Regions from separate parts of the Exiguobacterium sp. SH5S4 genome, predicted to be linked through region 2. Evidence: riboswitches for the same ligand, from Rfam matches in the RefSeq annotation. Region 2 holds a riboswitch; the other holds the start of a gene.
What was found. A riboswitch is a leader RNA that binds a small molecule or an ion and turns the genes downstream of it on or off. The one in region 2 is predicted to bind FMN.
Positions count from the first base shown of each region.

Region 1 (11,176 bases), on a different contig from region 2:
TCCCGTATCAGACCGTACGGACGTATAAAAAGGCGCAAGCCCACTTGTTCGAGGTCATCCGGGCGGCGATCGAGTCAGGCGAATGCACGGACGTCTCGATTTTCCACGGGAACGTGCCGGAGCTTGCGGAGTCGTGGAAACAGGAACTCGGCGACAAGGTGCCGATCCGCGTCGACACGCTCGCGCCGCTACTCGGGGCCCACACCGGGTCCGGCTCGATCGGCATTTCTTATTTGAAAGCGAAATAACGGACAGACCGTGGCGTGCGCCACGGTTTTTTTCATTGTCACAACTTTCAAACAACGACTGGAATGTTTCCCCGAAACCCTTCATACTGTTAAGGAATGTTACAAGAAAAGGGGGGAGACGATGCGGTTTCGGAAGTATCTCATAAGGAGCTGGCTTTCGTGGTCGCTCGTCTTCATCGGGATCGTCTATTACATGTGGACCGATATGGAAACGTTCGATTGGACGTTCTTCTGGTTCATCTACACGCTCGGTGCCTTGTTCGTCATGAACCCGTTAAAGCGGCGGCATCTGCACTTCACATTCCACGAGCTGTTCGTCTTCATGACGTTCTTCTTGTACGGGCTCGTCCCGGCACTTTTAATGGGGCAATTGCTGTTGTTGACGTTCCAGGCACGGGCGTTCAACAGGAAAGTCGGCCGCCGGCGTTTCTTACACTTTTATCCGCTCAACACGCTGATCGAGGCGATGATTCTCGTCATCCCGGGTCTCGTCTACTTTTCGCTCGGCGGTGAGATCGGGTCGACCGTCCACTTGCTTGAGCAGGGAGCGGCACTGATCGGTTTCTTCGGAGTGCTTTATCTCGTCCTCGGCTTTAGCTTCGTCATGTCCCGGTTCTTGATCGGGGAGAGGATCCCGCTACCGATTATGTGGCGTCTGTTACGGTTCGATTGGCTCGTTATCTCACTCGAGCTGTTGTTCACGATGGTCGCGCTCGAGGCGTTCCAACTGTTCGGGTATGTCGGGTTGATGGCGACGTTCCTGCTCTTGTCGATCTTGAAGATGGGGTTGTCGAAAGCGACACAGACAGAAGAAACGCAATCGAAGATCGATCAAGTCGAGCGGTTGAAAGAACAGCTCTATCGCGTCGACAGCGAAGCGCTGTTAATTGAAAAATTTTGGAACGGCTTACGGGAAGTCGTCGAGGTCGAGCGTGGTTGGCTTCAAATCAATCGAGACGGGGACCAGACGTTTTATGATGTACGGGGGCGGAAAGCGGAAGCGGTCGCTGATGCGTATACGCTCGAGCGGCACCGTGACGCGAGTGAGCCGTACTTTCTGTACGATTCGCTCCACGAGTGGCATCCGGAGCTTCAGGCGAACCAAAGCGAACTACATCATTCCGCGCTCGTCATTCAACCGGTGACGAGCACGACGAACGCGGTCAGTTGTATGATTTCGACGACGGCGAACGGGGCCTATGATGAGGCGCTCGCGGTCGAGATTCACCGCTTGCTCAAGACGCTATCGTGGTCACTCGAGCGGATCGATGAACGGGATCGGCTCCAGCACGAGAGTCTGACCGATCCGTTGACCGGGTTGCCGAACCAGCGGGCGTTGAAACGTTGGACGAAAGAGCGATTGAACGACGTCGCGTCGTATCCGTTGTCGGTCTTCTTGGTTGACCTCGACCATTTTAAATCGATTAACGATACGTACGGCCATGCGTTCGGTGACGAAGTGTTGATTGAAGCGGGGGTCCTGTTCAACCGGCTCGTCCGGAGCAGTGACCTCGTCACGCGTTACGGCGGCGAAGAGTTCGTCTTCGTGTTCCCGAGGACGAACGAGGCGGCGGGGATTGTGACCGGTGAGAAGATTCGGCAAGCGCTCCGGTCACACCCGTTCGGGACGGAAGGAATCCGGGTCCAAGTGACGGCGAGCATCGGCATCGAGACGATTCATGAATACGAAGAGCTCGATACGGTGTTGCGGCATGCCGACCGGGCGATGTACGTCGGGGCGAAGTTTAACGGGCGCGACCGTGTCGCCCATTACCGGGACACATCGACCGAACGAATTCAATGAAAAAAGGAGGACCGTTAAACGGTTCTCCTTTTTGAATGAATGATTATGATTTCTGGCTGAATATATCGGACTCGACCGCATGGATGGCAGCGGACCAAGACCCGTAACGATGCAAGATCGCTTTCGTAGATGGCTTGTTGTTGCGTTTTGCCCATTCTCGGTACGCCTCGAATGAAAGAGAGAAGCCCATCTCATGAATCGCTTCTCGAAGAGCGTTCGACAACTCTGACTTCGAGTAAGTCACGCTCGCCTCAAGACCGGCTTCGGCGCAGGCATCATGCCACGAACCGAACGTCTTGACGATGTGGTAATGGCTCGGTGCTTTCGGGTGTAGTTTCCGCCATTCTTGATACTTCTTCAGCGTGATGATCGAACCCATGTCCCGTGAATAGAGGGCAAGCGTCTCGACGATATCGTCGCGTGTATATTTTGGCATTTTATCGGGTAAATCAACGGCGATTTCCCCATGCCATTCATAGCCGGCGATGGCGAGTGCCTCGGCCCATGATCCGAACTGTCGAATGATCGATTCGGGAGACGGCCAGTTTTGCTCCATCGCGAAGCGACGATAGACAGAGCGACGAGGACGTTCCTTTAATAAATCCCCGAGCAAACGAATACAGTGAATCATGCGTTGCTGTTCGGTTGATAAATGATGAGTATTAGTGGATAGCGTTTGACTCAATGATGGTTCCTCCTTCCATGGACTCATATCTGAACCGACAATGATGACGAAAGTGCTTCTACAATCATACTATCGGATAGTTTTTACGATTTATAAGCGCTTTTGTAAGTTTTTTATGTTAAAAATGGGACTCGGTAGGTATAAAGTTGGATAAAAGATTTAAAAAAAAGGTAACAGGCATATTACAAATTTAATATTATATGGATTCATTTGTAAACAAAAAGTTTTATTTTTGGTAAATTATATGAGTTCCATACGAAAATGTACCCAACTGGACAATGGGGTCATCGCCGTTGTCCAGTTGAGTACCCTTCTATAATAAATTTAATTTTCAGACTAATCAATAAAATTTTTCAAAATATACGAAAAAATTTTAAATGGTGGTCAATGAAACCGTGGTTCTGCTAAAATATCCGCATTGAGCGAATTTGAGAAAAGAGGATATTATGATATGACAATATGGTTATTTTACTTGCTGCTTGGTCTCGTCCAAGGGTTCACGGAACCGATCCCGATCTCGTCGAGCGGTCATTTGGTCATCTTCCAAGAGTTATTCAATATCGAATTACCGGGGCTGTCGTTCGAGATTTTCGTCAACTTTGCGTCGCTCCTCGCCGTCTTGACGATTTATCGCCAAGACGTCGTCCGGCTCGTCGTCAGTCTGTGGACGTTCTTATTTAAGAAAGACCGCAGCGAGGATACGATGATCGACGTCAAGTTCATCGGTCTCTTGCTCGTCGCGACCGTACCGGCCGGCGTGCTCGGCGTGTTATTCGGCGATTGGATCGGTGAGACGCTCAGCGGCGTCGCAACGGTCGGCTATACGTTGATCTTGACCGGGGTCGCACTTTGGTTCATCCGCAACATGCGCGGGAGTAAAGGTGACGGCGGTATCACGTTACGTGACGCCATCTTGATCGGTCTCGCCCAAGCGGTCGCGCTTATCCCAGGGATCAGCCGCTCGGGTGCCACGATCGTCATGGCGATGTTGCTCGGCATTAAACAAGAGTCGGCGCTCCGATTCTCGTTCTTCTTGTTCATCCCGGTCAGTCTCGGGACGATGATCTTGGACGGGCCGGTATTGTTCACCGATCCGACGACGCGCGATCTGTTCGGTCCGCTCGTCTTGGCGTTCATCGCCTCGTACGCGCTGACGGCCATCTCGCTCAAATGGTTCCAGCACATCATGGCGAAGGGTGAGCTCAAGTACTTCTCGTTCTATTGCTGGATCGTCGGTTTGCTCGTCGTCTTATTCTTGGCTTGATTGGAAGCGCTGCTCATCGGAGTGGCGCTTTTTTTGCGCTTTTATTTTTGCCTTCGATTCTTTTTTGCGCTAAAGTAAAGGAGTACAAACAAATATTCCTTCGGGGTCGGGTGCAATTCCCAACCGGCGGTGATGGGCGCAAGCCTTAAGTCCGTGACCCGGGCGCACGTGTGCGAACGGTGGATCTAGTGCGATTCTAGAGCCGACAGTATAGTCTGGATGGGAGAAGGAAAAAAGACAGGTCCTCGTGACCTGCGCTTCGTCGTACGTTTTTCTGTAAAGAAAACGTTTATTTGGCTCGACCAATGACGACTGAGACCTCCCGCCGAGACCCTAAGGACATCCTTAGGGTCTTTTTGTCTGTACGAAACAAGGAGGGAGAACGATGCAACAGTACATGCAACAAGCAATCCAATTGGCCAAGTCCGCTGCCGGACAGACCGGTGTGAACCCGCTCGTCGGGGCCGTTGTCGTCAAAGACGGTCGCGTCGTCGGATTCGGTGCCCATTTGAAGGCCGGTGAACCGCACGCCGAAGTGCACGCCATTCGCATGGCCGGTGCGTCCGCATACGGTGCGACGATTTATGTCACGCTCGAGCCGTGCTCGCACTACGGGAAGACGCCGCCGTGTGCCGACTTGATCGTCGAGTCGGGCATCAAGCGCGCCGTCATCGCGATGGAAGACCCGAACCCGCTCGTCGCAGGGAAAGGTGTCGCCCGTTTGAAGGCGGCCGGGATCGACGTCGAAGTCGGTCTGCTCGAAGCCGAGGCCCGTGCGCTCAATCCGGCGTTCCTACGTTCGCTTGAGACGAAACGGCCGTACGTCGTATTGAAGACGGCGACGAGCCTAGACGGGAAAGTCGCGCTCGACACGGGTGAGAGCCAGTGGGTGACCGGGACTGAAGCGAGACGTGACGTCCACGAACTACGGGCGACGGTCGATGCCGTCTTGACTGGAATCGGGACCGTGCTCGCCGACGACCCGGCCTTGACCGTCCGGCTCGACATGCCGACACGTCAGCCGCTTCGGGTCGTCCTCGACCGCGAGCTCCGCTTACCGCTCTCGAGTCAGCTCGTCCGGAGCGCGAAAGACGTGCCGGTGCTCGTCTATACGCTGTCCGATGATGAAGTGAAACGGACCGAGCTCGCTCAAAACGGTGTCGAGCTTGCCGACTATTCGACACTCGACAACGTCCTTCGTGACTTGCATGGTCGCGGCGTCGGCCGTTTGCTCATCGAGGCGGGACCGACGCTCGTGACGTCACTCTTTGACGGCCGATACGTCGACGAATGGGTCATGTATCAGTCACCGCGCGTGTTCGGTGGGAACCGAGGCGTCTATCGCTCGAGCCAAGCCGGACCGTTAGATGCGATCGAGCGCTTCGCGATCGGCTCGGTCGAGACGGTCGGTACCGACATCAAGCTCGTCATGAGAAAGGGGGAGTCCGATGTTCACGGGAATCGTTGAAGAAATCGGCAGTGTGAAAGCCGTGAAGCGGAACGGGCCGTCGCTACGGCTCACGCTCGCGGGCAAGATCGTGTTAGAAGACGTGAAGCTCGGCGACAGCATCTCGGTGAACGGGATTTGCCTGACCGTGACGGCGTTTGATCAAACGAGTTTTGCCGTCGACGTCATGCCGGAGACGCTCAAAGCGTCAAGTCTAGACGGGGTCCGCCCTGGAACGGACGTCAACCTCGAGCGGGCGATGCCGGCGAACGGTCGCTTTGGCGGTCACTTCGTCTCGGGACACGTCGACGGGGTCGGTCGCATCGTCAAGAAGCGTCCGCTCGCGAACGCGGTCTACATCGATATTAGTTGCGAGCCGTCGTTGCTCCGTTTCATCGTCCCTAAAGGTTCGATCTCGGTCGACGGGACGAGCTTGACGGTGTATGAGGTCACTGAACGCGGCTTCACGCTGTCGCTCATCCCGCATACGTACAGTGAGACGGTGCTCGGGATGAAGCAGGCTGGGGATAAGGTCAATTTGGAATGCGATATGTTGGCTAAATATATGGAAAAGCTAGTGAATCAAAAAGACATGACGCTCGAATCACTTGCGTCGATGGGATACGGAAAGGCGGGATGGTGATGTTTCACACAATCGAACAAGCAATCGAAGATTTGAAAATGGGGCGTCCGATCATCGTCGTCGATGACGAGGACCGGGAGAACGAAGGTGACTTCGTCGTCCTCGCCGATAAGATGACGGCCGAGACGATGAACTTCCTCATCACGGAAGGGAAAGGGCTCGTCTGTGCCGCCCTGGCGGAAGAAGTCGCCGTCCGGCTCGACTTGTCGCCGATGGTCGACAACAGCACCGATCCACACGGGACGGCGTTCACCGTCAGTGTCGACCATGTCGACTCGACGACGGGCATCTCGGCGAGCGAACGGGCCCACACGGTCCGCGAGCTGGCCAATGCGAACGCGCGTCCGGCCGATTTTCAACGGCCGGGACACATCTTCCCGCTCATCGCGAAAAAAGGCGGCGTCTCGGTGCGGCGCGGCCACACCGAAGCGTCGGTCGATTTGGCCCGACTGTCAGGGAGTGAGCCGGTCGCCGTCATTTGCGAAATCATCCGTGAAGACGGCGAGATGGCTCGAGTACCGGACCTGGTCCACGTCGCGGAACGGCACGATTTGAAATTCATCACGATCGAGGAGCTCGTCCGCTATATGGAGACGGACCTCGTCGAACGAGAGGCGGACGTCAATCTCCCCTCGGCAAAAGGGACGTTTCGCCTGATCGGTTATCGAAACGTCCTTGACCGCGAAGAGCACGTCGCGCTCATCAAAGGCGAACTTGAACATGCGCCGCTCGTCCGCATCCATTCGGAATGTCTGACCGGTGACGTGTTCGGCTCTTACCGCTGCGACTGCGGTCCGCAACTTGATGCGTCACTCGCTAAAATTGAAGAAGAGGGCGGCGTCGTGCTCTACATGCGCCAAGAAGGGCGCGGCATCGGCTTACTGAATAAATTGAAGGCGTATGAACTGCAGGAGCAAGGGCTCGACACGGTCGAGGCGAACGTCGCGCTCGGGTTGCATACCGACTTGCGTGACTACCGGGTGAGCGCGGGCATGCTGCGTGACCTCGGCGTCACGAACGTGCGGCTCATGACGAACAACCCAGAGAAAGTCGATGCCTTGGAGGCGTGCGGCATCACCGTCGTCGAACGCGTCCCGATCATCGTCGGGGAGCACGCCGAGAATGAACGCTATCGCTTGACGAAACAACAAAAAATGAATCATTTTGGAGGAGAAGAATAATGTTGCATACATTTGAAGGTAACTTGGTTGGTAAAGGCTTGAAAATCGGGATCGTCGTCGGACGGTTCAACGATTTGATCACGATGCGCTTGCTCGACGGGGCGAAGGATGCGTTGAAGCGCCACGGCATCGAGCAAGACGACGTCGAGATCGCGTTCGTCCCGGGCGCGTTCGAACTTCCACTCGTCGCTAAAAAAATGGCGATGAGCAAGAAGTATGACGCCGTCATCACGCTCGGCGCAGTCATCCGTGGGGCGACGCCGCACTTCGACTACGTCTGCAGCGAAGCGGCGAAAGGTGTCGCCCAAGCGAGCTACCAGTCGGAAGTGCCGGTCATCTTCGGTGTCTTGACGACCGAGACGATCGAACAAGCGATCGAGCGGGCCGGCACGAAAGCCGGGAACAAAGGCTGGGAAGCAGCGACGGCGGCGATCGAGATGGCGAACTTGATGCGCACATTTTAAGTAGGACTATAACGGAGGAGAGCGACGTCGCTCTCCTCTTTTTTGATTGTTCAAATTGAGATTAGCGACGCGGGGACGACGGGAAAAGAATAGGGTGCGCATACAAAGCTTAAGGGGAGGCGATGGCGATGTGGGACGGGGTGGCTCAACTGAGTCCGGCCATGCAAGCCTTGCTCGGGACGTTGTTCACATGGGGCATGACGGCGCTCGGGGCGGCTGTCGTGTTCACGACGAAATCGATCAATCAACGGCTGATGGACGGGATGCTCGGATTTGCCGGCGGGGTGATGATTGCCGCCAGTTTTTGGTCGTTGCTCGCGCCGGCGATCGAGATGGCAGGACAGGACGCTTGGCCGGCCTGGTTGCCGGCCACAGTCGGCTTTTTATTGGGCGGATTCTTTTTATGGGGCATCGATCAACTGATTCCGCACTTGCACCCGACTTCCCCGCTCAGTGAGGCGGAAGGAATCGGCCCGTTCAAACGAAAGCGCAGCACGTTGCTCGTCTTAGCGATCACGTTGCACAACATACCGGAAGGACTAGCGATCGGGGTCGCGTTCGGGGCGGTCGCGGCTGACTTTCCATCGGCCTCGTTGACGGGTGCCATCGCCCTCGCGATCGGGATCGGGATTCAAAACTTTCCAGAAGGCGTGGCGGTGGCGCTGCCGTTAAGGCGGGACGGGATGTCACGACGAAAGAGTTTTTTCTACGGACAGCTGTCGGCCGTCGTCGAGCCGGTCGCCGCCTTATTCGGCGTTTGGGCGGTGTTTGTCATGGAGCCGCTACTGCCGTTCGCATTGAGCTTTGCCGCCGGGGCCATGATTTTTGTCGTCGTCGAAGAAGTCATCCCGGGGTCGCAAGAGAATGGCCATAAGGACTTGGCATCGATCGCCTTGATGCTTGGATTTACCGTCATGATGATTTTAGACGTGGCGTTAGGGTGAGGCCGACACAGAAAAAAGGCACGACGGGCTGTCCCGTCGTGCCTCCCTGGATTAAAACGTCTCTGACGTCGTTTTCGCTTGCATGTGGAGCTGGATGTAATCCGGCCCGCCTGCTTTTGAATCGGTCCCTGACATGTTGAAGCCGCCGAACGGCTGATAGCCGACGATGGCGCCTGTGCAACCACGGTTGAAGTACAAGTTGCCGACGTGGAAGTTTTGGCGTGCGTATTCTTGGTTCGAGCGGTCACGCGTCAGCACCGCGCCCGTCAAGCCGTACTCGGTGTTGTTGGCGATGTCGATCGCTTCTTTGAAGTCTTTCGCTTTCGTGAAGGCGACGATCGGCCCGAAGATCTCTTCTTGCATGAGACGTGCTTTCGGTGCGACGTCGGCGACGACCGTCGGCTCGACGAAGTAGCCGGTCGAGTCGTCCGCTTTACCGCCCGTGACGATGCGTCCTTCTTCTTTCGCGACGTCGAAGTATGACGTGACCTTCTTGAACGCGGCCGCATCGATGACCGGTCCCATGAAGTGTTCGTTCTGCTCGGTGTTTCCGACTGACAGTTCGTTCGTCAATTCGACGACGCGGTCGAGCACCGTGTCATACACGCTGTCGACGATGATGGCGCGTGAACAAGCTGAACATTTTTGTCCCGAGAAGCCGAACGACGATTTGACGATCGACTGGGCCGCGAGTTCGAGGTCCGCTGATTCGTCGACGACGATCGTGTCTTTTCCGCCCATCTCGGCGATGACGCGTTTGAGCCAGATTTGGCCATCGTTCAACTTCGAGGCACGCTCGTTGATGCGGAGACCCACGTCGCGTGAACCAGTGAAGCTGATGAAGCGCGTCTTCGGATGGTCGACGAGGTAGTCGCCGACTTCAGCGCCCGGTCCCGGGATGAAGTTGAGGACGCCTTTCGGGAGACCCGCTTCTTCCATGACCTCAACGAATTTCGCCGCGATGATCGGTGTCGTCGAAGCTGGCTTCAAGAGGATCGTGTTACCGGCGACGATGGCCGCGACGGCCGTCCCTGCCATGATCGCGAACGGGAAGTTCCATGGGCTGATAATGATCCCGACCCCGAGTGGGATGTAGTCATAGCGGTTGTACTCGCCCGGGCGACTCTCGACTTTCTTACCAGGTTTGAGTTCGAGCATTTGACGCGCATAGTACTCCATGAAGTCGATCGCTTCCGCCGTGTCCGCGTCCGCTTCATTCCAAGGCTTGCCCGCTTCTTTGACGAGGTAGGCCGAGAACTCGTGCTTCCGTTTACGGACGATGTTCGCCGCTTTGAACAAGACGTCGGCACGGACAGACGGGTCGACGTGACGCCACGTGTCGAACGCTTTGAGCGCTTCTTGCATCGCACGTTCCGCGAGTTCTTGGTTCGCTTTCGAGACGTGTCCGATGACTTCGTCTTTATTGGCCGGGTTGTAAGACGTGATCTTACCTTCCGTCGTCACTTTTTCCCCACCGATCACGAGCGGATAGTCCTGACCAAGCTCCCCGTTCACTTTCTCGATCGCCGCTTGAATCAAGGCAGCGTTCTCTTTGTTTGTAAAGTCTGTGAATGGTTCATGTTTGTATGGAATCATTCTCGTTCCCCCTTAAAGTGATTATGCAGTTAAGCGCTTACGTCTGTATTGTATCGGAATTCTTCATGAAATCCTAGTGAAACAATTTTCCGGAAAAGCGTGTCGTTTCCGCTCTAAATTCAGTCGTGGTAGGATGGTGAAAAGAGATTGATCGAGGAAGGAATGATTGGATGAGAAAATGGATGTTGCCGCTGGCGCTCACACTCATGCTCGGCGCTTGCGGGAATGAAGAGGCAGCACCGGTCGAAGAGACGAAACGACCGCTCCCGGACGAGGTCGAGACAGTGTATGAATCGTATCAACAAGCGCTCCGTGACGGAGACGCCGAGGCGCTCGCGGACATCGACTACGCTGCTGCCCGGACCGACATCCCGGCGACAGGTGCCGTGACGCGTGACCTGACGCCAGGTGACATCGTCGAGAGTTGGGTGAACGAGGACGAGGACGTCGCCTATATCGTCCATGAGATGGAGGATGGTGACGGGAACGAACTGCCGAACCGGCTCGCCAAAGTCGCGATCAAGGAAGGCGACGATTGGTCGCTCGTCGTCACACCAGCCTTGGTCCCGGCTGACGTGATCGGTGAGGTCGGGGAGTTGTTGACGGGGATTGAAGCGAGCGAGTACGGGGTGAACGCTGAAGCGAACGCCCGTCTCGCCGACGTGCCGGAAGATGAGGCCGGACCGATTTACGACCGGGTCAACGCCCAGACGGACTATGTCGCGCTCGAGGCGGACAATAACGTTTTCCTGCTCATGTCAGAGACGCTCACCGTCCCGGAAAACCAAGCGATCATGACCGATTACTTTAAAGCGTACCAGACGTGGTATATCGATAACGAGGCCGCGCTCCGCGATGCGGCCGCGATGGAAGACCCGGTCGACTATCTCGAAGTGCTCG
Region 1 is NZ_SJUQ01000003.1:141,922-153,097, forward strand. It holds gene EVJ32_RS03075 (DegV family protein) at 1-248, shown strand, start outside; gene EVJ32_RS03080 (GGDEF domain-containing protein) at 370-2,052, shown strand; gene EVJ32_RS03085 (homing endonuclease associated repeat-containing protein) at 2,096-2,737, opposite strand; gene EVJ32_RS03090 (undecaprenyl-diphosphate phosphatase) at 3,189-4,001, shown strand; FMN riboswitch at 4,094-4,236, shown strand; gene ribD (bifunctional diaminohydroxyphosphoribosylaminopyrimidine deaminase/5-amino-6-(5-phosphoribosylamino)uracil reductase RibD) at 4,387-5,469, shown strand; gene ribE (riboflavin synthase) at 5,450-6,091, shown strand; gene EVJ32_RS03105 (bifunctional 3,4-dihydroxy-2-butanone-4-phosphate synthase/GTP cyclohydrolase II) at 6,091-7,272, shown strand; gene ribH (6,7-dimethyl-8-ribityllumazine synthase) at 7,272-7,736, shown strand; gene EVJ32_RS03115 (ZIP family metal transporter) at 7,865-8,680, shown strand; gene pruA (L-glutamate gamma-semialdehyde dehydrogenase) at 8,732-10,276, opposite strand; gene EVJ32_RS03125 (hypothetical protein) at 10,447-11,176, shown strand, end outside.
Region 1: linked by a shared signal. The riboswitch ahead of ribD (bifunctional diaminohydroxyphosphoribosylaminopyrimidine deaminase/5-amino-6-(5-phosphoribosylamino)uracil reductase RibD) and the one ahead of EVJ32_RS00670 (ECF transporter S component) in region 2 are both predicted to bind FMN.

Region 2 (11,176 bases):
CGTCGACATCGACGACTTGATTTGTAACTACGGGTTCGTCTCATCGCTCGGCCCGATCAAAAACTGGGGCATGGAGTTTGAGAAAAACACGATCCGTGTCGACTCACGGATGGAGACGACAGTCGCCGGCATCTTCGCTTGCGGTGACATCGCCACGTACGAAGGCAAAGTGAAATTGATCGCGACCGGCTTCGGTGAAGCACCGATCGCCATCAACCAAGTGAAGCAGCTCGTCGACCCGACAGCGCGTCACCCACAACATTCAACCTCGGTATTTGCCGGGAAATAAAGACTGGCCTCTCATCTGCGAACGATGAGAGGCCGTTTTTTCATTTGCGGATCGTTTGAATGATGACACGGTCAATCCAATCATCGAGTTGCGTGAACACGAAGCCAGCTTTTTTCGCCTCGGCGTTCGACATGTAGTAGTCGACGTCCGTATCGTACGGGGACGACGCCCCATCCTTAATGATTTGGACCGGTTTACCGATATGCTGTCCAATTCGTTCCATGAGCGCACCTAGCGAGATGAAGCCGTCGCTCGCGGCGTTGAACGGCCCCCTCACGTCGGCACGGCCGATCCATTCCAAGAAAGCTGCCGCCTCGAAACTCGAGATGAATCCCATCAACGCCTCCGGGTGATGTAATACGATCGGTTCTTCGTTCCGAACCGCGTCGACATAAAATTTTAACCGGTCGGTGTAATCATCCGGCCCTAGGACGATCGGCAACCGCACCGTCGTGACCGGGAATGAGGCCCGATGGAAGAAGTACGATTCGGCCTCTCGTTTCCCTTGTCCGTAATCGTGTTCCGCGTCGAGGTGATATTCATGATGGAGCGGATTGAAGTCGCTCTCTTTTAAAGCTGCCTCTGGCGCATATACGGACATCGTCGACGTGAGCACATATTTCCCGACCCGGTCCATGAAGGCGTCTGTCGCGATCTTCGCCTGATACGGATTGAAACAAATATTGTCGTAGACGAGGTCATACTCGTTGCGTGCGAGGTCTTTCATCGTCGCGACCGACTGACGGTCGCCTTTAATGGAGCGGATGCCTTCCGCTTCCGGCACTTGCAGCTGACCGCGTGTGACGATCGTCACGTCGTCCCCCGCTTCAGCGAGACGGAGCGCGAGCCGTTTCCCAAAGTAACGTGAGCCACCGAAAATCAACACTTTCCTCATCGTACCTACCCCCTTCTCATCCTTCTCCATCCAATATTCCCGTTCATTTCCTCTCATTAACATGCTCACCAAAAAAGGTTGCCGAACATGTCGGCAACCCGTCTATCGTTTAGCAATCCCCGGGCGTGCCGGCGTTCGCCGCCGTCCGGAAACTCGAGCCGCAACCGCACGTCGCGATCGCGTTCGGATTTTTGATCGTGAAGCCCCCGCCAAGCATCGACTGCTTGTAGTCGATCTCGAGCCCGTCGACGACACCGTGGTCAGCTTCGGCGACGATGACGCGGACACCGTAATGGTCGAACTGGACATCCTTGTCCGTCTTGTCTTCATCGAACCCCATCCCATAGGATAGGCCGGTACACCCACCGCCTTGGACTTTGATCCGTAAGAACTGATTTTCAGGGCGTTCGGTCTGTTTCATCATATCGATGACTTGTAGTGCGGCTGGCTCTGTCAAATGAATCATCTGAACTCCTCCTCATTTATCTTCACTTCAAGTCAACTGACTTGTGATTTTGTGAAATATCTTGTATAACTAAACTGTAACAAAAAAAATTAAATCGTTCCATCTTCGGGGCAGGGTGAAATTCCCGACCGGCGGTATTGAAGACAAGTTCTTCTCAGCCCGTGAGCGAGCAAGGCGTTGCTTGCTGATTTCGTGAGATTCGAAAGCCGACAGTAAAGTCTGGATGGGAGAAGATGGCGGCATCCGACCGATATTTGGATGTTTTCTTTGGCGTGGCTTAAACGTTGACGAGAACATCTGTTTCGTATGCGCGTAAACTCTCCCGATTGTTCACACAATCGGGTTTTTCTATGCGACGGGTGCCATTCATCAAGGAGCGACAAAAGGAGAGATTTTGATGAAAACAACGCGCAACAAACGATTGACAACACTGGTGACGCTATCGATGCTCGGGGCGATTTCATTCGTCCTCATGCTCTTTAACTTCCCGCTACCCTTCCTGCCACCATTCCTAAAAGTGGACTTCAGTGACATCCCAGCGCTCGTCGCCGGTATCGTCTTCTCGCCACTCGCAGGTGTCGTGGTCGTCGCTCTCAAAAACGTCCTCTACTATGTCTTTAACGGTGGCGGCGTCCCGGTCGGTGAAGTCGCGAACTTCTTCGCAGGTGTCGCCTTCATATATCCGGTCGCTTGGTTCTACCATAAACGTAAAACGAATAAAGCGCTCGCTTCAGGCCTCGTGGCAGGTACGATCACGATGGCGCTCAGCTTGGCGATTTTGAACTACCTACTCATTTTACCAGCTTACGCGTTCTTCTTCGGAATGGCCGAGATGGCCGATCCGGCAGTCAAAACGAACCTCGTCTTGTACGGCATCTTACCGTTCAACTTGATTAAGGCATTATTGATCACCGCCTTGTTCGTCCCGCTCTTCCTGAAGTTGAAGCCGTGGATCGAACGTCAACACATGCAACTGCAAGCTTAACGCCCAATCACCCAAGGGAGACATCCCTTGGGTGATTTTTTGTAGTCACTATATGGCAACCATGAACAAGAGCGCCCACCGGAGTGAGCGCTCTTGTTTGTGAATAACGATTAGAGAAGAAGACCAGCGAGAGTCGCTGACATCAAGTTCGCAAGCGTACCTGCGAGAATCGCGAGGACACCCATACGTGCGATGTCGTTACGACGGTTCGGAGCCATACCACCAAGACCACCGAGAAGGATGGCAAGTGATGAGATGTTGGCGAATCCACAGAGTGCGAACGCGATCATCGCTTCTGTACGAGCTGACAAATCACCTGAACCGATGATCGGTGCGAACTCAGAGAAGGCAACGAATTCGTTCAAGACGAGTTTTTGTCCAAGGAAGCTACCGAATTGTACGGCATCTGCCCATGGTACACCGATGACGAACGCGAGCGGTGCAAACACGTAACCAAGGATCAATTGAAGTGAGAGGCCTTCTAGACCGAACCAACCACCGATTCCACCGAGAAGCAAGTTGACGAGTGCGATCAATGAAACGAAGGCAAGAAGCATCGCACCGACGTTCAATGCGAGGAACAAACCGTCTGACGCACCGCGAGCGGCCGCATCGACGAAGTTTGCTGCTTTGTTCTCTTCATCTTCAGCAATTTCGATATCATCATCCGGAGTTTCTGTTTCCGGAACGATGATTTTCGCAAACATCAAACCAGCAGGCGCTGCCATGAAGCTCGCTGCGAGCAAGTACTCGAGCGGAACACCGAGTGCGGCGTATCCAGCAAGTACCGAACCGGCAACCGATGCGAGACCACCGACCATGACGGCAAACAATTCTGATTGTGTCATTGATGGGAGGTAAGGCTTGATGACGAGCGGTGCTTCCGTCTGACCGACGAAGATGTTCGCCGTCGCTGAGAGCGATTCTTTACGTGACGTACCGAGTGCTTTTGCAAGTGCCGTACCGAGGATTCGGATGACCCACTGCATGACACCGATGTAGTAAAGAAAGGCAATTAACGAAGACATAAAGATGATGATCGGTAAGACCTGGAACGCGAAGACGAAGTTGTCTCCCCCGACAGCCGAACCGAAGACAAAGCCGATCCCGGCGTTCGCCGTGTTCAAGACGTTTTGGACGCCTCCTGAGATAAACTCTAACGCCGCGCGTCCTGCCGATGTGAAAAGGACGAGGAATGCGAATGTAAACTGGACCGCGAAGGCGGCAAGAACAGTACGCCATTTGATGGCTTTACGGTTGGTCGAGAAGATGTAAGCGATTCCAATTAATGCCAAAATACCAACCACGCTCATGATGTTCATTGGTGTTGTGCTCCTTTCATATTGAAAAACCGACGATTGTGTTATACCCGAATCGAGATGTGCCCTACCGTTTGAAACGCTTTCTTTTTCTGTTGTTAAACGTCAGACAACCTACATTCGAACCTCTTAGAATATAACAGACCGTTTTTAAAAAAGCAACGGGTCAAAAAGAAAAAAGTTTGAGATTTCTCAAACTTTTTTACCAGGCCATCTCTTCGATTTTTTCATACACGTTCGTGACAAGTTGCTCCGGCGTCTCCCCGATCACGACTTCTCCGTCGACGAGACAGAACAAGTCGAGCGAGCAGACCCCACAGTAGCCGGTACAGCCATATTCGACGACGTCTAGGTCAGGATCGGACTCTAGTTTTGCCCGGGCGATCTGTGAACCCATCGCTAAGTTCGAGGCACAAAACTCGATGATCGGATTCATCATTTTTTTCACCGTCTTTCTTCCCCTATTGCGGGAAAATGGTTCTTCTACGAGGTATTATATCATGGTACAGTTAGAGAGTAACAAAGGGGGATTTTTATGCGCAAATTAGTCGTCTTAGGAGGCGGTTACGGGGGTATGCGTGTAATCGAACGCGTCCTCGGCCATCAGCTGAAGGACGTATCGATCACATTAATCGACCGTCTACCTTATCACGGATTAAAAACAGAGTATTATGCACTAGCCGCCGGAACGGTATCCGATCGTGACATCCGTGTCGATTTCCCGGAAGAAGTCGACTACATATACGGGCAAGTCACGGACATCGATACGACCGACAAGATGGTGTTGCTCGCAAGCGGGGAAAAAGTGCCGTACGACGACCTCGTCATCGGCTTAGGCTGCGAGGACAAATACCATAACGTGCCCGGCGCCGCCGAGTTCACGTACAGTATCCAAACGTTAGAAGAGTCACGCAAGACGCAACAAGCGATCAACGGCTTGTCGCCCGGTTCGATCGTCTCGATCGTCGGGGCCGGCCTATCCGGTGTCGAGCTCGCGAGCGAACTCCGGGAGAGCCGTCCCGATCTGACCGTCCGACTGTTCGACCGTGGCCCTTCCGTCCTGTCCTTTTTATCGAGCCGTGTCTCGATGTACGTTCAATCGTGGTTTGAAGAGCACGGTGTCGAAGTCATCAACAATGCCAACATCGTCCGGGTCGACCCAGACGGTCTGTGGAACCATGAACAACACTTTGCCGCCGACTTGACGGTTTGGACGGCTGGGATCCAACCGGTCGCCGTCGTCCGGAACCAAGGCTGGGAGCTCGATGGGGGCGGCCGCGTGAAACTGACACCGCATCACTACGTTCCCGATTTGCCTGACGTCTTCGTCGTCGGTGACAACGCCAGCCTCCCGTACGCACCTTCAGGTCAACTCGCCGAGGCACAAGCCGAACAGATCGTCCAAGTGCTGCTCTGCAAGTGGAAAGGCGTCGCTTATCCTGAGTTGCCGGATATTAAACTCCGAGGCACGCTCGGATCGCTCGGGAAGAAGGCCGGCTTCGGCGTCTTCATGGGGAAACAGTCGCTGACCGGGAAAGTGGCCCGACTTCTCAAGTCCGGTATCCTGTGGAAACATAAAGTCATCAAATAATACGACCGAATCGCGAAATGGCTGCCTTGCCATCTCGCGATTTTTTTATGTGGTGACAGCCGCTTACCCGTTCATACTTCTTTGCCTTGCGCCAAAAGTCTTGTATCCCTGTCCCTGATATACCTGTCTAAATTTTCAGATTATTGATTCGATTGACATATTCTACCCGATGGAAAAACTTGTTACTCTATGAGCACGGCAGTTCGACATTATGTCATCTCGCCTACATAATCCAAAGGGGGAAATCCATTGAAGAAAATCTGTAGCACCGTCCTCGCCTCGCTTCTCGTCTTGTCAACCGTCCCACAAGCAGTAGATGCCAGTCCTGACAAGGAAAAAGAACGTGTCATCGTCGTGTTCAAACAGTCGGCGAAGAAAATCCCGCTCTCGATTGAAGGCATGGAAGTCAAACAGCAATACGCCAACATCCCGGCTGCTGCCATCGAAGTGCCGAAAGCAGCGCTGAACGGATTGAAAAACAATCCGAACGTCGCCCACATCGAAGTCGATCAGACGGTACAAATTGAGAATCAAACCCAAGACTGGGGAATTCCAAAACTGAAAGCACCATCGGCTTGGCAGAACGGCTTCACCGGAAAAGGTATTAAAGTCTCCGTCGTCGATACGGGAATCTCAGCGCATCCTGACTTGACGATTGCAGGTGGAGCGTCATTTAGCAGTGTGACGAGTTCATACGCCGATGACAACGGACACGGTACGCACGTCGCCGGGATCATCGCGGCACGTGACAACGGCATCGGAACGGTCGGGATCGCCCACGAGGCAAGTATTTACGCCGTCAAAGCGCTCGAGGCGAACGGCAGCGGTAGCCTGTCGAGCATCATCGCCGGTATCGACTGGTCGATTTCGAATCAAATGGATATCATCAACTTGAGCCTCGGAACGACGAGTCCTTCGACGACTCTCCAACAAGTCGTCGACCGGGCGAACAATTCAGGCATTCTCGTCGTCGCAGCGGCTGGTAACAACGGCCGAGCCGACGGCAGCGGCGACCTCGTCAACTACCCGGCGCGCTACAGCTCGGCCATCGCGGTCGCGGCGACGGACATCAACAACAATCGCGCTTCGTTCTCCGCTACGGGCAGTACAGTTGAAGTCGCGGCTCCAGGTGTGAACATCAATTCGACAATCGTCGGCAGCGGCTACGGTCAAATGAGCGGGACGTCGATGGCGACACCATACGTCGCCGGGAACTTGGCGCTCATGAAACAAGCGTACCCGACGCTCTCATCTTCACAGCTCCGGACGCGCCTGTCACAAGATGCAATCGACCTCGGCACGGCAGGTCGCGATACACTATTCGGCAACGGACTCGTTCAAGCGCCAACGTCAGGCAGCACGTCACAACCGGTTCAAGCGCTCGCGGCTACGGTCACGACATCAAAAGCGATATACTACGCCGGTGAAGTTGTATCGATCTCATCGACGGTACGTGACGCGAACGGTCAAGCGATCGCGAACGCGGACGTTCGTGTGACAGTAACACAACCTTACGGCACGACGCTCTCAGGAACGGGTAAAACCAACTCAAGCGGAGCAATCACGTTCACGCTCTCGACCGGTTCTTCTTCACAACGAGGGACGTACCAAGTGAAAGCGGATGCGACGCTCTCAGGATACACGGCAAGTTCAGCGACGACGTCGTTCCAACTTCGCTAAATCGACAAGAAGGTTGAACGAATGTGTATTCGCTCAACCTTCTTTTATGATGTCGTTCACTTCTGGTCAATCGCCGTATACACTTTACGTAACTGGACGACACCTTCGTCGACGACTTCCCCGTTCAAGAGGACGAGCGGGTAAAACCATTCGTCTTGCTTGATCGCCTCGGCGATGTCATCGTCCGCTTGCTCGAAGTCGATGTATTCGAACTCGAACTTGCGCTCCGGATATTTCCGGGCGAGCGCACTTTGTAACCATTCATATGTCTCGACCGAGCTCGGTGCCCCGACACAGCTCGCACACTGTACTTCTGCCCCGTATACCGTGATTTTCATCGTCATTCCCCCTATCCATTTCTATTATACAAAAATCACGCAGCGCCCCTGTCACAAAACGCTCAGCGTTAAAGATTGAGAAACAATCTCAAACTTGCTAGAATGGAATAGAACCAGAAAGGGGTTAGATACCATGGAAATGTTTGATCAAGTCCAAGAAGTACTCGATAAATTACGCCCGTTCTTGCTTCGCGACGGCGGTGACGTCGAACTCGTTGATGTAGAAGAAGGCATCGTCAAACTTCGTTTGATGGGTGCATGCGGCAGCTGCCCGTCTTCAACAATCACTTTGAAAGCCGGAATTGAGCGCGCGCTCATTGAAGAAGTACCTGGCATCGTCGAAGTCGAACAAGTATTCTAAACAAAAAGGGAGACAAACGTCATCCCTTTTTTTTCATGCATGTGTCCATTCGTCCAAGCTCTCGACCATATAGGTCGGGAGCTTTTCTTGTTCTTGAATGAACGCAGGCCCGTGAACGCCTGAATTGACATGCAGCGTCCGCAGCCCTCCGTTGATCCCGAACAAGATGTCCGTATGGTAGTTGTCCCCGACCATGACGACCTCGTCTTTCGTCAGACCGATCATCTCGAGGGCGATGTCGATCATGACCGGCTCCGGTTTGCCGATGAAGAACGGGTCTTTCTCCGTCGTCACTGTGAGCACGGACGTGAGCGCCCCGTTGCCCGGTAAAAAGCCGCGCTCGGTCGGGATGGCGATATCCCCGTTCGTCGAGATGAAACGGGCGCCGGACCGAATCGCGAGCGCACCTTTCGCCAATTTCTCATACGTGATGTGGCGATCGAGCCCGATGACGACGTAGTCGGCTTTCGGTTCGTCTGTCACATGGAAGCCACGCTCTTCAAGCGCGATCCGGAGACCGTCTTCCCCAATCATATAAACGGTCGCCCCTGGTGTCATCTTCTCGATATAACGGGCCGTTGCCATCGCACTCGTCAAGACGTGCTCGGGTGTCACGTGGACACCCATCGACACGAGTTTGTCCGCGACTTGTTTCGGCGTCATCGAAGCGTTGTTCGTGACGAACAAGTATGGGAAGCCCGTCGCCTCGAGCCGGTTCACGAAGTCGACCGCTGCTTTGATCGGCTCGGTGCCCGCATAGATCGTTCCGTCTAAATCAAATAAGTATCCTTTAATTAAATTCATCTAATCACTCGCTTTCCGGTAGAAATGCTGATACTGGTCCAAGTTCCACTTCTAAATAGCGGCGGACTTGCTCGGGAAATGCTGCGAACGTCTCCTTTTGACGCTCCGTCCAGGCATCAAAGCGAGCCGAATCCGACGTGACGAACTCCCGGACGTAATAGGCACGCATCATGACGAGCTCTTTCGCCGCTTGAGCCGTCTGGGCGTCGAGCACGCGCTCGTCCAATAAAATGTCGACGATATCTTCATAACTCCCCGGATCGCGCATAATGAAGCCGTCGATCATCGAGTTGCCGACATCGATGACGCCTTCCATCAAATGCACGGCCAAACGCTCTTTCGCAAGTTCAAGTGTGAACGCGTCCCCTTCAAGCTGATCGATCCGATGCAACATCGTTTCCATATGGGCCAGTGTCTCATTGATTTTTTCTCTATTTACAAAATACATCGTCATCCCCCCTGCCCCTTATCATAATCTTTTTTCCGACTCGAGAAAAGAACCTCCCCTATTTACATCATTTATCCGATTGTGATACACTAATCCACGGATTAACACTTTAATTAGTATGTCACATTAAATAGAAATCACGTGGAGGGTTCAACACTATGGAACGAGAATTAGCGTTAGAGATCGTACGAGCAACCGAGGCAGCGGCACTGGCATCATCAAAATGGATTGGTCGCGGCCAAAAGAACGAGGCCGATGACGCGGCGACGTCAGCGATGCGCGAAGTGCTCGGCACGGTCAATATGGATGCGACTGTCGTGATTGGCGAAGGCGAATTAGATGAGGCTCCGATGCTTTACATCGGCGAACGCCTCGGTACGACGTTTGGGCCGGAAGTCGATATCGCGGTCGATCCGCTCGAAGGGACATCGATTGTCGCCAAAGGACTCAGCGACGCCATGGTCGTCATCGCAGTCGCCGATAAAGGCGCTCTCCTCCACGCACCTGATATGTATATGGATAAACTTGTTGTCGGACCGAACCTGAAAGGGAAAGTCTCGCTCGACGAACCGCTCGAGTCGATCATCGAGAAAGCCGCGCTCTATAACGGCAAACGGATCGAAGAAGTGACCGTCATCATGCAAGACCGTGACCGCCACGAACATCTCCGTCAAGCGGCGATGCGTATGGGCGCACGCGTCAAACTGTTCGATGACGGCGATGTCTCGGCCGGAATCGCCGCAGCCATCAAATCGAACCCGATCGACATCTTCATCTCGACAGGCGGCGCACCAGAAGGCGTCATCACGGCAGCAGCCGTCAAGGCGCTCGGCGGCGATATGCAAGCCCGCCTTCATCCGATGAACGAAGAAGAGACGGCCCGCGTCATCTCGATGGGCATCGAGGACCCACTCCAACTCCTCACGATCGACGATCTCGTCAAGAGTGACGATTGCATCTTTGCCGCGACCGGTGTCACGACGGGTGAACTGCTCGACGGCGTCAAGTTCTTGACGGACGATATCGTCGAGACGACGTCGCTCGTCATGCGTTCGAAGACGAAGACGATCCGCAAAGTCGTCGCTGAACACACGTTGTCGTTGAAGCCGTACCTGAACAAACAACAAGTCGAAGCATGACAAAACCTCCGCTCAAAATTTGAGCGGAGGTTTTTTTTAGAATCCTTGTTCCATATCAGGCGTACCGACGTGGTTCGTGCGTGGCTGATCTGCTCCTCGAAGCGAGTCATAGAACGCAGCGTACGTCGTCGTGAAGTACGGATACACGTACAAGAAGCCGATTCCGAGCGTGAACACACCGACGAAGAACCAACCGATGAAGGAGAGAACGAGCTTGAACGCGTCCATCTTGTGACCGTCCATCATCCGGCGTGACTCGGTGATCGCCTCGAGAGCCGACAGTTCCGGCTGATCACGTAAAATATAGTTCGTTAGCGAGTACGAGAACGCTTTGACGATTCCTGGGATCACGAGTAACAATGCCCATAAGAAGATGAACAACCCTACGAAAAACGGAGCGAGCACGTGTTTCACATAGCCGGTTTGGAACGGTTCAAATAATTTCGAGACGGCCGGCTTGTCGCCGCGTGACACGGAGAGGACGAGCCATGACCATCCGATCGTGAGCGGTGCGATCAACAACGTCAGAAGGAACGATAAGAATGATAACGTCATCTCGGTCGACGTCAATGGCTCCATTGACTCTGCGTCAATCGTCGGTGCGAACGTTTGGGGAATCCCGTTCAATACAACGAACAAAATCAAAATCCCAGCGAGCAGCCAGCGATTACCTGTCAACATTTTTTGTGCGTGTTGTTTCCATTGTGCTGTCATAGTATCCATCCTTTGTTTGTGTTCTTTCCTTAGTGTACGTCATTGGCCGGCAGAAGGTTTCAAAAAACACGAAAACAGGGAAAGGTTTCTCCTTTTCCCTGTTAATATAAGATATTGCCCATAAAAAACTGTGACATCGATAGAATA
Region 2 is NZ_SJUQ01000001.1:128,680-139,855, reverse strand. It holds gene EVJ32_RS00685 (NAD(P)/FAD-dependent oxidoreductase) at 1-289, shown strand, start outside; gene EVJ32_RS00680 (Rossmann-fold NAD(P)-binding domain-containing protein) at 330-1,184, opposite strand; gene EVJ32_RS00675 (HesB/IscA family protein) at 1,294-1,650, opposite strand; FMN riboswitch at 1,748-1,889, shown strand; gene EVJ32_RS00670 (ECF transporter S component) at 2,048-2,635, shown strand; gene EVJ32_RS00665 (NupC/NupG family nucleoside CNT transporter) at 2,746-3,957, opposite strand; gene EVJ32_RS00660 (YuzB family protein) at 4,157-4,393, opposite strand; gene EVJ32_RS00655 (NAD(P)/FAD-dependent oxidoreductase) at 4,490-5,545, shown strand; gene EVJ32_RS00650 (S8 family peptidase) at 5,795-7,225, shown strand; gene EVJ32_RS00645 (DUF1462 family protein) at 7,282-7,569, opposite strand; gene EVJ32_RS00640 (NifU family protein) at 7,697-7,924, shown strand; gene EVJ32_RS00635 (TIGR01457 family HAD-type hydrolase) at 7,958-8,728, opposite strand; gene EVJ32_RS00630 (DUF86 domain-containing protein) at 8,733-9,176, opposite strand; gene glpX (class II fructose-bisphosphatase) at 9,335-10,315, shown strand; gene EVJ32_RS00620 (DUF975 family protein) at 10,352-11,029, opposite strand; gene EVJ32_RS00615 (hypothetical protein) at 11,131-11,176, opposite strand, start outside.